Regions from separate parts of the Neobacillus sp. 114 genome, predicted to be linked through region 2. Evidence: predicted binding sites of a transcription regulator. Region 2 holds the regulator's gene; the other holds the start of a gene.

Region 1 (6,214 bases), 2.1 Mb from region 2:
CGGATCTCACCTCAGCTTTTGTGGCTTTCTCTTCCTACTCGCTTAATTCAAAATGGTATCATATACTATTAAGAACTATCTATCACTTAAATTTAGGTATAGAATTAACTTGGAAAACAATAACCTGCTCTAGTTTACCCTATTGACAATTCTTCACTATGATGTACAATCTTTCTCATATGCAAATCAGGCTTACAGAATAAAGAGAAAACTAAACCGGAACACAATAATAGCGAGCCCATAAAGAGGATTGAATAGTTAAATCCAAGCGCTTCATTCGTACCGGCAATTTGGACAACGATTCCGGTCACAAGGGGTCCTACAACCCCTGCGAATTGGGCGCAACCCGTCCCCACACCGAGGATTAATCCTTTTCTTTCAGGAAGCAAGCTCGTCGCAATCGGCACCCACAGGACAAACACGGAACTTACCATCGCATTAGCTAAAATCATGGCGATAAGGATATAGATGGGATTATTGGTTAGAGTTATCGAGTAGAACAAGATACCTGACAGAGCGGCACCGATACCGGCCACCATGACTCGCGCTTTGCGCAGGCTCTTATGTTTCTGGAATAATCGATCGGAACACCAGGCAATTACCATGGTTAACACAACATACGAAGCCCCTAGGACGGATGAAAAATACCCCATCTCCATCGGTGTCAAATGAACCACTTTCAGCAAATAGGCAGGTAAAAAGGACTGTGTCCACACCAAAACCCAATAAGTCGAAAAGAGAATCAAACAAATCATTAAAAAGGGACGAGACAGTAATACAGGATAGATTTCTGACCATTTCAATTTCGGCATTGTTTTTACTCCCGTCGTCCCGGCGTCCAACGAAACCGGCTTATCCTTTCCTAACCATATCCACAAGATAACCCAAATTGCACTAATCGCACCTAAAACACCAAACGTAGGCCGCCAACCCATTTCCTGAATACCAAGAACGAGCAAAGGAGCCAAAATCAAACTGCCTACTACACCTCCGGCATTGACGATGGAAACGGCAAAACTAAGGCGTTCCGGCGGAAACCACTTGCTTACATGATTGTTCGATGTGGGAGAATACGGTCCTTCGAAAGCGCCTAACGCCACTCTCATGATAATCAGACTGTATAACCCCGTAAGGAGAAATGCGCCGGACTGAATGACCGACCAGCCAATCAGCATGATTGTCAACATCATTTTGGTTCCGATTCGGTCGGCTAATGCCGATCCGAAAATTCCCGCAACCATAAAGAGCCAAAAAAAGCTGCTGCTTACCAATCCCCATTGAGTATAGGATAGATTAAACTCTTTCATAATCGGAACTGCTGCATACCCTGCAACCATTTTGTCAGCAAAGTTTATCACCATACCCATAAACAAAAATACAACTATTCCCCAGCGCATATACAATTCACTCCTTCAAAATTGGAATATATCCCCTTGACACGCTTTTGCTTCTCAATGGTAGCGTTTTCTTCTTTTTGGTTGCAGTTTCCCAATTCGTTTGTTACGACCTATTGTCCAGTTAGATCCCCCTTTCCATATCCAAATCAGCCGTGAATAAATAATCATCCTGCACGCTCTGGAACAATGACTGCAGCTTCTGGGTCGAATGCAAGCAGAAGACTTTCTCCTGCCTTAAACCGTCGCCGCGAGTTATCATTTACGGTTAACAAACCCCCTGTTTCAAGCTTTACTTCAATTTGGTTTTCCCGACCAATAAAGCTGGACGATAAGATAACACCGGATATTCGGCACTCAGAAGTGTTGTCTTCCGTATTGCGGTCCACGATGCGAACCATCTCCGAACGCAGGACCAAGCACACGGAACTTCCTAAGGAAATTCCCGTATGAGCGGGAACCGATCCCAAAAGCTGCAAGTTTTTGTTCGAATTCTCCAGTTCGATTTTCCCAAGGCCACATTATGTGCTGGTTTTCACTTCCTCCGGAAGGATTACTAGTACAAGCGGAAAGTAGCGCTGTCGAAAACAATAGAATAAGAGCTTTCATCAGTATTCGGTTTCTACTATGAATCTCCATGTTCATGCCTCACCTTTCATTTTTGTAGTTTTTACTAGTTCGCACTTAGACCCAGTGCAAGTAGCAAACACCAAACCAGCAAGGTTCCCTAATCGGTATCACCGTCTTCATCATTTACATAAGCAACTCCCCTGTTTCATTGTAATATTCCATACAGATCCCTCAATATTGCCTCCTAGTTCGACTTATACCATAAAAACATTGGGTTATAGATTAGATTTAATTTTCTAAACAGTTTGAAATTTTATACTTAATTAATATATAAACATATATGTATTTTCTGTGTAAAATACTGATCTGCTATATCTATATAAGTGCGAGTTATATTAACTGAGGGTACATCTAGGTTGCCCCCCTTCACAAACAACACCAAAGGCACCCTCAAATTCCTAAAACGGCATATCAAAGGCCAATTCATTTGGGAACGACAAATAACGAGGTCTCCTCTTGAGTACCTCGTTTTTCATAAATTGTTTTGTTATTAAACATGCATTTTTGATTCACTATCTTCCTTTGAATTTTAAAAAACACTTTTCACTTAAAATGTGAATATATTCCTTCTTCTACTCAACATTCAGCCTTCTTCATTGATGTCCTGCAGGGTCACGTGATACCTGGTCAGTGAGCAAAACATGGCAATTTGCGTCCCCAATACTTCAGGTTCAACAGTCTATCAAATTCCTTGGAAATATGATATTTCTCATTAAACTTTTTCAGAATTCCATCTTAAGAGACAAATAAATGTGGCAGCTAAATAGTATTCATAATAAAGGAAGTGGAGAATAATAGTCATATACAAGGAGAAGGAACAACAATTATCATAAAAACAAGGGCATTAACTCTGGTTTTATAAAAAAATTCCCTTTCATAGCGGTTAATTTTAGGATATCTCTATATTTAACCGCTTTAAGGGAATCTGTTTAGGTTCACTTATTCTATTCTTTTTAAAATAGTTCCATAAGAGACAAAAAAAGGCGGTTGTATGCCACCTTTTTTCTCTACCTTTTTGAGAATTTCTGATTTATGTATCTCTCCCCAGCATCTTTTCATCAGCTTCAGCTGGTATTGCTTACCTTTTCTCTGGATAAAGCCTTTTGAAACTGTTCGATGAGTATAGGAACAATCTCAAAGGCATCACCAACAATTCCATAATATAAATTTTTAGGAAAGACTTAACATTGCTTCCATATCTTCTTTTGCTGAGCCGATTAATTTCAAATTAAACGTATCTTGAAGAACATTTAATACACCTTCAGAAATAAATTCAGGCGCTTTTGGCCCAATCCGAATATCCTGAATTCCTAAACTGAAGAGCCCTAATAGAATGGCTACTGCCTTTTGTTCAAACCATGATAATACAATACTGACTGGAAGTTCATTGATTTCGCATTCGAATGCATCTGCTAATGCTTTTGCTATCTTTATAGTAGAAACGGAATTATTACATTGTCCTAAATCAATATAGCGAGGAATATCTGTTCCTGGAACTACCCCATAATCCACGTCATTAAATCTGAACTTGCCGCATGATGTTGTTAAAATAACGGTATCTTGAGGCAATGAAGTGGCCAATTCACGATAATAAATGCCGCCTTGGCCAGGTGCATCACAGCCGGCAATCACAAAGAATCGTTTAATATTGCCGGACTTTACAGCTGCGATTACTTCTGGTGCCAATCCTAAAACGGTTTCATGGTGGAATCCTGTCAGTAAAGTTTCTTCTGAGTCAATCTCTGCTTCCGGTAATTCAAGTGCTCTTTCGATTAGTGGCGTGAAATCTTCGTTAAGGATTTTTTGAACATTCTCAAGACCAGCGACTTCATAGGAAAACATCCGATCAGCATAAGTTCCTTTAATTGGCATGACACAGTTGGTTGTTGCTAAGATGGCACCAGGGAATTTCTCAAAAAGCCTTCGCTGATCATACCATGCCTTTCCAATATTCCCTTTTAAGTGAGAGTATTTCTTTAATGCCGGATAACCATGGGCAGGAAGCATTTCGGAATGTGTGTATATATTGATTCCCCTTCCTTCTGTTTGCTTTAGTAATTCTTCCAAAGCAAATAGATTGTGCCCCGTCACAACGATACTTTTTCCTTCAATTTTATTTTGACTGACACGAATCGGTTCCGGAATTCCCAACCGTTTAGTATGGGCCTCATCAAGCAGCTCCATCACGCGGATGGCGGATTGCCCCACTTTCATGGCCATATCGATATGTTCCTGAACATTAAAGTTTGAATTGGTTAATGTCATATAAAGGGCTTCATGCGTTGTCGCATCAACAAACGGGTCTGTGAAACCAAGTTGGTTTGCATGTGTCCGATAAGCAGCAATCCCCTTTAATCCAAAGATAATTGTGTCTTGTAAACTCGCGATGGTTTCATCTTTTCCGCAAACACCAATCACATTACATCCTCCTGATGGTGTTTGCTCACATTGATAACAGAACATAGACATTTTTTTCACTTTCCTTCTTTCCATTGGTCTAGTTCTAGAATATCCAACAAACCCTATTTTTTTATGTGATATAAATCACAGTTCACTTTTTTGTCAATTGTAAATAGGAAAAAATTCAAGAAACTCTCCTGCTCAAGGAGAGTTTCCGTGTATCTAATACTCAGCTTTCTTCATTTTTGTTTCGTAAAACTGTTATAAAACCATCCAAAATTTCATGGCTAAAAACAAATCCTTTTCGTTTATAAAACTCCAACGCATCATTATTGCCATTCGAAACAAAAATAAAATAATCCTCGACATCCTCAAATTGATGCAGCCAACGCATTGACATTTCGAAAAGTGTTGAGCCAATCCCGTATTTTCTATATTCTTCTTTAATATAAAACTGGGATAGACAACCTACATTTTTTCTAGCAACAGAAAACATATCAAAAAAAGTGGCAAAATCATTGGAATAGACTTCTTTGGGAGAGATGTTCGAGTAAGCATAGCCAATTATCTTATCAGCATCTTTAGCAACCACAATATGATTGTAAATTGCACTTTTCAAAGAAGGAATCATTCGTGTTTCAAAATTCATGGTGTCAAACAATTCAGCTTTAATCTTTGTCTTTGACTTTTGAAAGGCCATAAGTTCATTACATAATTCCCTGCAATCTTCAGCCCTTTCAATAGATAGGATTTCATAATTTAAATTCAATTTTTTCTCCCGCCTTTACTTATCACTATACAAAGTCAGTGCTATACATCAAAAATTATACCATCTACTTCCGTTTCCATTGGCTTTAAAAATATAATGCCTTTGGCAGTTATTAAATTTCAATTCCGTTAGTGATACAAAAACATTTACGGCTGTAAATGAAAAAGAACCCCACTTTATTATGGGATTCTCTTAATAAAAAAGCTAAATTTGTATAGCAAGGCAGATTCCTGCCAGTACCGGCCCGGCACCAATACATCAGCCTTCGCTGGTACTGCTTACCTTCTCTCTGGATAGAGCCTTTTTAAACTGTTCGATTAGTACAGGAACGATTTCAAAGGCATCGCCTACAATTCCATAATGACAGTTTTGGAAAATTGGGGCTTCTTTGTCCTTATTGATGGCAATGATTAACCCGGAATTTTTCATTCCGACGATATGTTGAATCGCACCGGAAATTCCAATCGCAAAATAAATTTTCGGCGTTACCGTCACACCAGTTTGCCCTACTTGATGGGCATGGTCAATCCATCCCGCTTCTACTACATCCCGGCTGGCGCCAACCGCACCTCCTAGCGTTTCCGCCAAATGGTGGATTAACTGGAATCCCTCGTAACTCCCTAATCCTTTTCCACCGGCAACAATGATATCCGCTTCGTCGATTCTTACCTTCTTTAACGTTTCCCTTACAATCTCCAAGACTTTTGTCCGGATATCTTCTTCTTTTAATAGTATTGTTTCTTCAACCACCTTGCCTGTTCTCCCTGGCTGTGGAGGCAGCGCCTTCATGACTTTGGAACGGACTGTCGCCATTTGCGGCCGGTATTTTTTACAAAGAATGGTTGCCATAATATTTCCGCCAAAAGCTGGCCTGCTGGCGAGCAATAACCCTGTTTCCTCTTCCACATCCAGCTCCGTCGTATCGGCTGTCAAACCTGTCGGCAGGTCGGTGGCTACCGCGCTTGCCAGATCTTTTCCAGTCGACGTAGCCCCGAACAGGATAATTTCAGGTTTATGTTTA
Region 2 (6,214 bases):
AGCTTGGAGAGATGATGATGCGAAAGCTGATATCCGTCTGCCAGGAGAGGGGTGCAAGAAGCATGACATTAGAGGTAAGGGTAACGAATCATATCGCTCAGTCTCTTTATCGCAAACTAGGGTTTCAAAATGGCGGAATTCGGAAAAATTATTACTCAGATAATTTGGAGGATGCGCTGGTAATGTGGGTGAATTTATGAAAAATGATCAGTTGATATTAGGAATTGAAACAAGCTGTGATGAAACGGCGGTGGCAATTATCAAAAATGGCCGAGAGATAACGGCCAATGTGGTTGCCTCGCAGATCGAAAGTCATAAACGGTTTGGCGGGGTCGTTCCGGAAATTGCCTCACGCCACCATGTTGAACAGATTACGATCGTGATAGAAGAGGCATTGAAGCAGGCGAATCTAACATTTACTGAAATTGATGCCGTTGCGGTAACGGAAGGGCCGGGTCTGGTGGGTGCCCTATTAATTGGCGTCAATGCCGCCAAAGCACTTGCGTTTGCTCATAATAAACCGCTTGTGCCGGTCCATCATATTGCCGGTCATATTTATGCAAACAGGCTGGTAACAGAGCTGAAATTCCCTTTGTTGGCTTTAGTGGTCTCAGGGGGCCATACGGAGCTTGTCTACATGAAAGATCATGGACATTTTGAGGTAATTGGCGAAACAAGGGATGACGCAGCGGGTGAAGCCTATGATAAGGTAGCTAGAACATTGAATCTGCCATATCCAGGCGGTCCGCATATTGACCGTTTGGCCCATGAAGGCCGTCCTACTATTGATTTGCCCCGTGCCTGGCTGGAGGAAGGCTCCTATGATTTTAGCTTTAGCGGCTTAAAATCAGCGGTCATTAATACGGTTCATAATGCCGAGCAGCGTGGTGAGACGATTGCCCCGGAGAATCTGGCCGCGAGCTTTCAGGAAAGTGTCATTGATGTATTGGTGACGAAGACCGTAAGAGCCGTTGCAGAATATGGCGTCAACCAAATATTATTGGCAGGAGGAGTAGCAGCCAATAAGGGGCTTCGAGCAGCCCTGGAAAAGGCATTTTCAGATAAGGCGGATGTTGAATTAGTCATTCCTCCATTATCCTTATGCACAGACAACGCAGCCATGATAGCAGCTGCCGGAAGTGTCATGTTTGAAAAAGGAATTCGAGCAGACTTATCACTAAACGCGATACCTGGATTGGATATAGAAACATATAACACCTGACCTTTCCTAATAAGGAAGGGTTTTTTTAATAAAAGAATCTAATCAAACGTTTAATTGATTTGGTTGATGAACTAATCAAACGTTTAATTGATATTGGCAATAAACTAATCAAACGTTAGATTGAAAACGGCAAATCCTTGAAATAGGCATTTTAAGATTTAAACAAACATTTGATTGAATTTGGGCTAATATAAAAATAGCAATTTTGTGGATAAAAAATTTTTGAAAAAGTGGAAAATTCAAATGAATTGTGGATAATTCAGTGATTAATGTTGATAATGTGGATAAATAGGCGTTTTTTTGTGGATAATGTGGAAAAGTTAATTGGATAACTGAAATAATGGCATTTACAATGTGAATAATTCTGTGGAAAATTAGGCCTTTTGGATTACAAGCATAACAAATAACCGGACTCCAACAGTCCGGTTATCCACATTATTCTGCCAGCTCGGCCCATTCTTCCATTAATTCGTCAAGTTCGGCCTTAGCCTTTTCACTTTTTAAATTAATCTCTAAAACCTTTTCATGGTCCTGAAAAACTTCTGGCTCGCATAATTGCTGTTCATAATTCTGAATCTGTTCTTCAAGCTCCGAAATGCGTTCCTCGATTTCTTCCAATTTACGTTTTCGCTGGCGTTCCAGTTTTTTCGTTTCTTTATCCTGTTGATAACTGTTTTTTTCAGCAGGCACAAAAGCAGAAACCTTCTTCTCGGAGGCTGCCAATGCAAGTGCCGTAAGTTCCTCCTGCTCTAGCTTTTTATCCACATAATAATCGTAGTCGCCGAGGTATTCTGTGCTGCCCTCAGGGCTCAATTCTAGTACCTTGGTTGCGATTCTGTTAATAAAATAACGGTCGTGTGAAACAAACAAAATAGTACCTGGATAATCAATTAGAGCATTCTCAAGAACTTCCTTGCTGTCCAAATCCAAATGGTTGGTAGGTTCGTCCAATATTAATAAATTTGCTTTCTCGAGCATTAGCTTGGCAAGGGCTAGGCGGGCTTTTTCACCGCCGCTTAATGACAAAACGTTTTTAAGCACATCGTCACCGGAAAATAAGAAATTTCCAAGCACCGTACGGATTTCCTTTTCTGGTTTCAGTGGATATACATCCCATAGTTCGTTTAAGACGCGTTTATTGGAGGTAAGGTTGGCTTGTTCCTGATCGTAATACCCGATGGACAAATTGGTTCCGTATTGAATAGTTCCAGCCAAAGCGGGAAGCTTTTTAATAATTGTTTTTAAAAGGGTCGACTTCCCGATTCCGTTAGGGCCGACAAGGGCAATACTGTCGCCTTTATAGACACGAAAGGAAATATCCTCGGAAACCATCTCGCCATCATAGCCGACAGCAAGTGAATCAACAGTCAGTACATCATTGCCGCTTTGGCGCTCAATTTCAAATGAGAAGGAAGCGGATTTTTCATCCCCTGATGGCCGGTCCATGATTTCCATTTTTTCAAGTTTCTTCCGCCGGCTTTGCGCCCTCTTAGTAGTAGTGGCCCGTGCGATGTTGCGCTGGATGAAATCCTTTAAGGCGGCAATTTCCTCCTGCTGCTTTTCATAAAGCTTCATGTCGCGTTCATAATTGGCAGCTTTCTGCTCAAGATAAGAGCTATAATTACCGGTAAATCGCTGAATCAGACGGCGTGATAGTTCATACACCTCTGTAACCACTTTATCCAAAAAATAGCGGTCATGCGAAACAATTAAAATCGCGCCATCGTAGCCCTGCAGATATTGCTCCAGCCAGGAAAGGGTTTCGATATCCAAATGGTTGGTTGGCTCGTCCAAAATTAAAATATCAGGTCTTGTCAGCAGCAGTTTGCCTAGCGCAAGCCGTGTCTTTTGTCCGCCGCTTAGACTTGAAATCATTAATGTAGTATCAGAAAAATTTAACCCATGCAATACAGAGCGGATATCGGCTTCATATTGATAGCCGCCTTGCTCTTTAAACTTTATTTGCAATTCATCATATTCCTTTAATACCCGTTCGTATTTTCCTGGGTCCCCGAAAACAGCAGGATCGGCCATTTGCTCCTCCAGCTTCCGTAGCGTTTTTTCCATCGCCTGCAGGTTCTCAAAAACCGTCAGCATTTCCTCCCAAATGGACAAATTGGACTCCAAACCCGTATTTTGTGCCAAATAACCAACGGTAACATCCTTTGGTTTGATGATTTCGCCGCCGTCATAGCCCATTTCGCCGGCGATGATTTTCAATAACGTTGATTTCCCCGCTCCATTGCGTCCGACAAGGGCAACACGGTCACGGGTTTGTAATTCCAGTTTTATATTCGATAAAATAAGTTCAGCACCATAATATTTTTGTAGTTGGTTAACCTGTAATAAAATCATTTTTTTCACCTCTATTACCTTATGACTAGTGTACCGTATTACCCGAATGTCGGCAATGAAGTGAAATTTTTAATGGAATTATAAAAAAATATACCGATAGTTCAAAGTTTCACACACATGGACATAAAAATATTGTATTATTTTTTGTAGGAGGATTTTTTTATGGCTGAATTTACTCATTTTAATGAAGAAGGCCGGGCCAAGATGGTCGATGTCAGCGATAAGCCGGAAACGGCACGCACGGCACTTGCCCAGTCTAGCATAACAGTAAGCACTGAAATTTATGAAAAAATCACAAACTACGAAATGAAAAAGGGCGATGTCTTAGCAGTGGCCCAGGTTGCTGCGGTAATGGCGGCGAAAAAAACATGGGATATCATTCCAATGTGCCACCCGATCCCATTAACAGGTATCAATATTAGTTTTTCGTGGGAACAGGCCGGGCAGGAACAATATATACTGCATATTGCTGCATTAGTGAAAACCAAAGGCAGTACCGGAGTTGAGATGGAAGCGCTAACAGCCGCCTCTGTTTGTGCCCTGACCGTCTATGATATGTGTAAGGCAGTTGATAAAGGGATGGTGATCGGACCAACCTTTCTGTTAGAAAAAACCGGCGGCAAAAACGGTGATTTTAGAAGGAATATCTAATATATCCATTAAAATTGAAGGGTGGGAGAAATATGTCCAATGAAACGATGAAAATACCACAGGCAACAGCAAAGCGTCTGCCCTTATATTATCGATTTTTACAAAACCTTCATTCTTCTGGCAAGCAGAGGGTGTCATCTGCAGAATTGAGTGAAGCTGTAAAGGTGGACTCGGCCACGATTCGCAGGGATTTCTCTTATTTCGGAGCCCTTGGGAAAAAGGGGTACGGCTATAATGTAAACTACTTGTTATCGTTTTTCCGGAAAACTCTTGATCAAGATGAATTAACAAAGGTAGCGTTAATCGGGGTGGGTAATCTTGGCACAGCCTTTTTACACTACAATTTTTTAAAAAATAATAACACAAAAATCGCTTGCGCCTTCGATGTGGACCCTGGAAAAATTGGCGATTCGATAGGCGATGTTCCAGTTTATTCGATGGACGATATAGAACAGTATTTGATCGAGGAAAATATTTCGGTAGCGATTTTGACGGTGCCGGCTCCGGTTGCTCAGCAGATCACAGATAAACTTGTGAAAACGAACGTAAAAGGAATTTTAAACTTTACTCCAGCAAGACTGAATGTACCTTCATCGATCCGCGTGCATCATATTGACCTGGCGGTGGAGCTGCAGTCACTTGTTTACTTTTTAAAGCATTATCCAAACGACGAAGTCGAAGAATAAATAATAAATGGGCTTCTCGCCAAAATAGGTGAGAAGCCCATTTTTCGTTTGGAAACATTTTTCCTAAACAGATAACTATACAAAGGGAGTTAAAGTAAGTAAAATAAATATACAAATAAGTATCGTAATCCAATAGGAAAGATGGGGATTAAAATGTCAGAAACAGTTCGTTCAATCCCACGGCCGCTCGTGAAAACAAACCAGTGGACAATTGTTTTAAGTGTTGTGTTAACATGGTTATCCGGACAGGAATGGTTTTTGTTAGTGCCGTTAGTTGCCGGTTTGTCTGGTCTTTTATTCGGGTTTAATCCGATTATGCAAATAGCAAAACTGTTTTTAAGAAAGGACCCAAAGGCTTATATCCCTGAGGATTGGGAGCAGCAGCAATTTAATCAAAAAATTGCCGTATCGTGTTTGGGAATTGGATTTGTAGGATTCCTGCTGGGATGGAATGGTGTTGGCTATGTGTTCACAATTCTTGTCGCGGCGGCGGCCTTTGTGGCAATCCTAGGTTTTTGCATCGGATGCTTTATTCATTATCAGTGGAACCAATACCGTTATAGAAAGGCGCACCAATAAAGATAGGGGTCTGAATTTTTCAGACTCTTTTTTGTTTTTCTGCTTACATTTGACGCTAGTCCAAAGGATAAGGGGATTGCAGTTGCAGTCGGAATTGTATTGACCTGTCGCGGTTGGAAATTGGGATGCCTGTGCTGGGTTTATGCTGCGGGCATCTCGAGAGGCAAACTTGTACAGCGATTTCCGAAGTATTATTGGGAAGAAGGTAAAAGACTATCCACTCACAGCAAGCAAGTTGAAACGGATCCAGCATGCCGCAGAGCGAACGACGGCGGGGGCATTCTTGCAGCTGGATAAGCCGCTTAATCCAGGAATTATATTGGACCATCCAATTGAAGTTAGGAAAAATTATTTAATCTGCGTGAACTTGTCTTGCTGCAGAAAATATGTGCTACAAATGAGGGGGCAGAAATTTTACGGAAGGCTATCTCCGTGTTTGCTGTTCATGGCGTCATGGAGGAATTTTCGTCGCTGCCGCGTATCTTCCGCGATGTGGTCGTAAACGAACAGTGGGAGTGGCCGCGTAATCTGCTGCAAAAGCAAATCTACCGCGAGCAGCTGCCGAATGGGACTTATTCTGCGCTTCATTCTTTAAAGCTTACAGCTGATAGCTCTAACAGGGGTCAATTAATGGAGCGGGGCGAAACTTTATTGAAGGCATCAAGGACATTTGAGTGAAATTGGGAAGGGAAATGTCCGTGATTGATAGGCGGTATCAAGG

Evidence for each region. Region 2 encodes Rex, which represses fermentation and respiration genes when NADH is low (regulators of the CRP and FNR family bind a similar motif). Its sites were predicted from a motif close to TTGTGAAATATTTCACAA; they were not measured.
Region 1: hcp (hydroxylamine reductase) is a predicted target of Rex. The motif match lies at 4,557-4,574, and genes of this name have one in related genera.

The regions. Positions count from the first base shown of each region.
Region 1 is NZ_CP126144.1:2,375,028-2,381,241, reverse strand. Features, by position in the region: gene QNN06_RS11840 (MFS transporter) at 135-1,397, opposite strand; gene QNN06_RS11835 (TOBE domain-containing protein) at 1,562-1,819, opposite strand; gene hcp (hydroxylamine reductase) at 3,195-4,493, opposite strand; gene QNN06_RS11825 (GNAT family N-acetyltransferase) at 4,654-5,193, opposite strand; gene QNN06_RS11820 (electron transfer flavoprotein subunit alpha/FixB family protein) at 5,452-6,214, opposite strand, start outside.
Region 2 is NZ_CP126144.1:252,453-258,666, forward strand. Features, by position in the region: gene rimI (ribosomal protein S18-alanine N-acetyltransferase) at 1-200, shown strand, start outside; gene tsaD (tRNA (adenosine(37)-N6)-threonylcarbamoyltransferase complex transferase subunit TsaD) at 197-1,222, shown strand; gene QNN06_RS01395 (ABC-F family ATP-binding cassette domain-containing protein) at 1,658-3,577, opposite strand; gene moaC (cyclic pyranopterin monophosphate synthase MoaC) at 3,740-4,228, shown strand; gene QNN06_RS01405 (redox-sensing transcriptional repressor Rex) at 4,261-4,914, shown strand; gene QNN06_RS01410 (DUF4395 domain-containing protein) at 5,068-5,493, shown strand; gene QNN06_RS01415 (hypothetical protein) at 5,926-6,171, shown strand.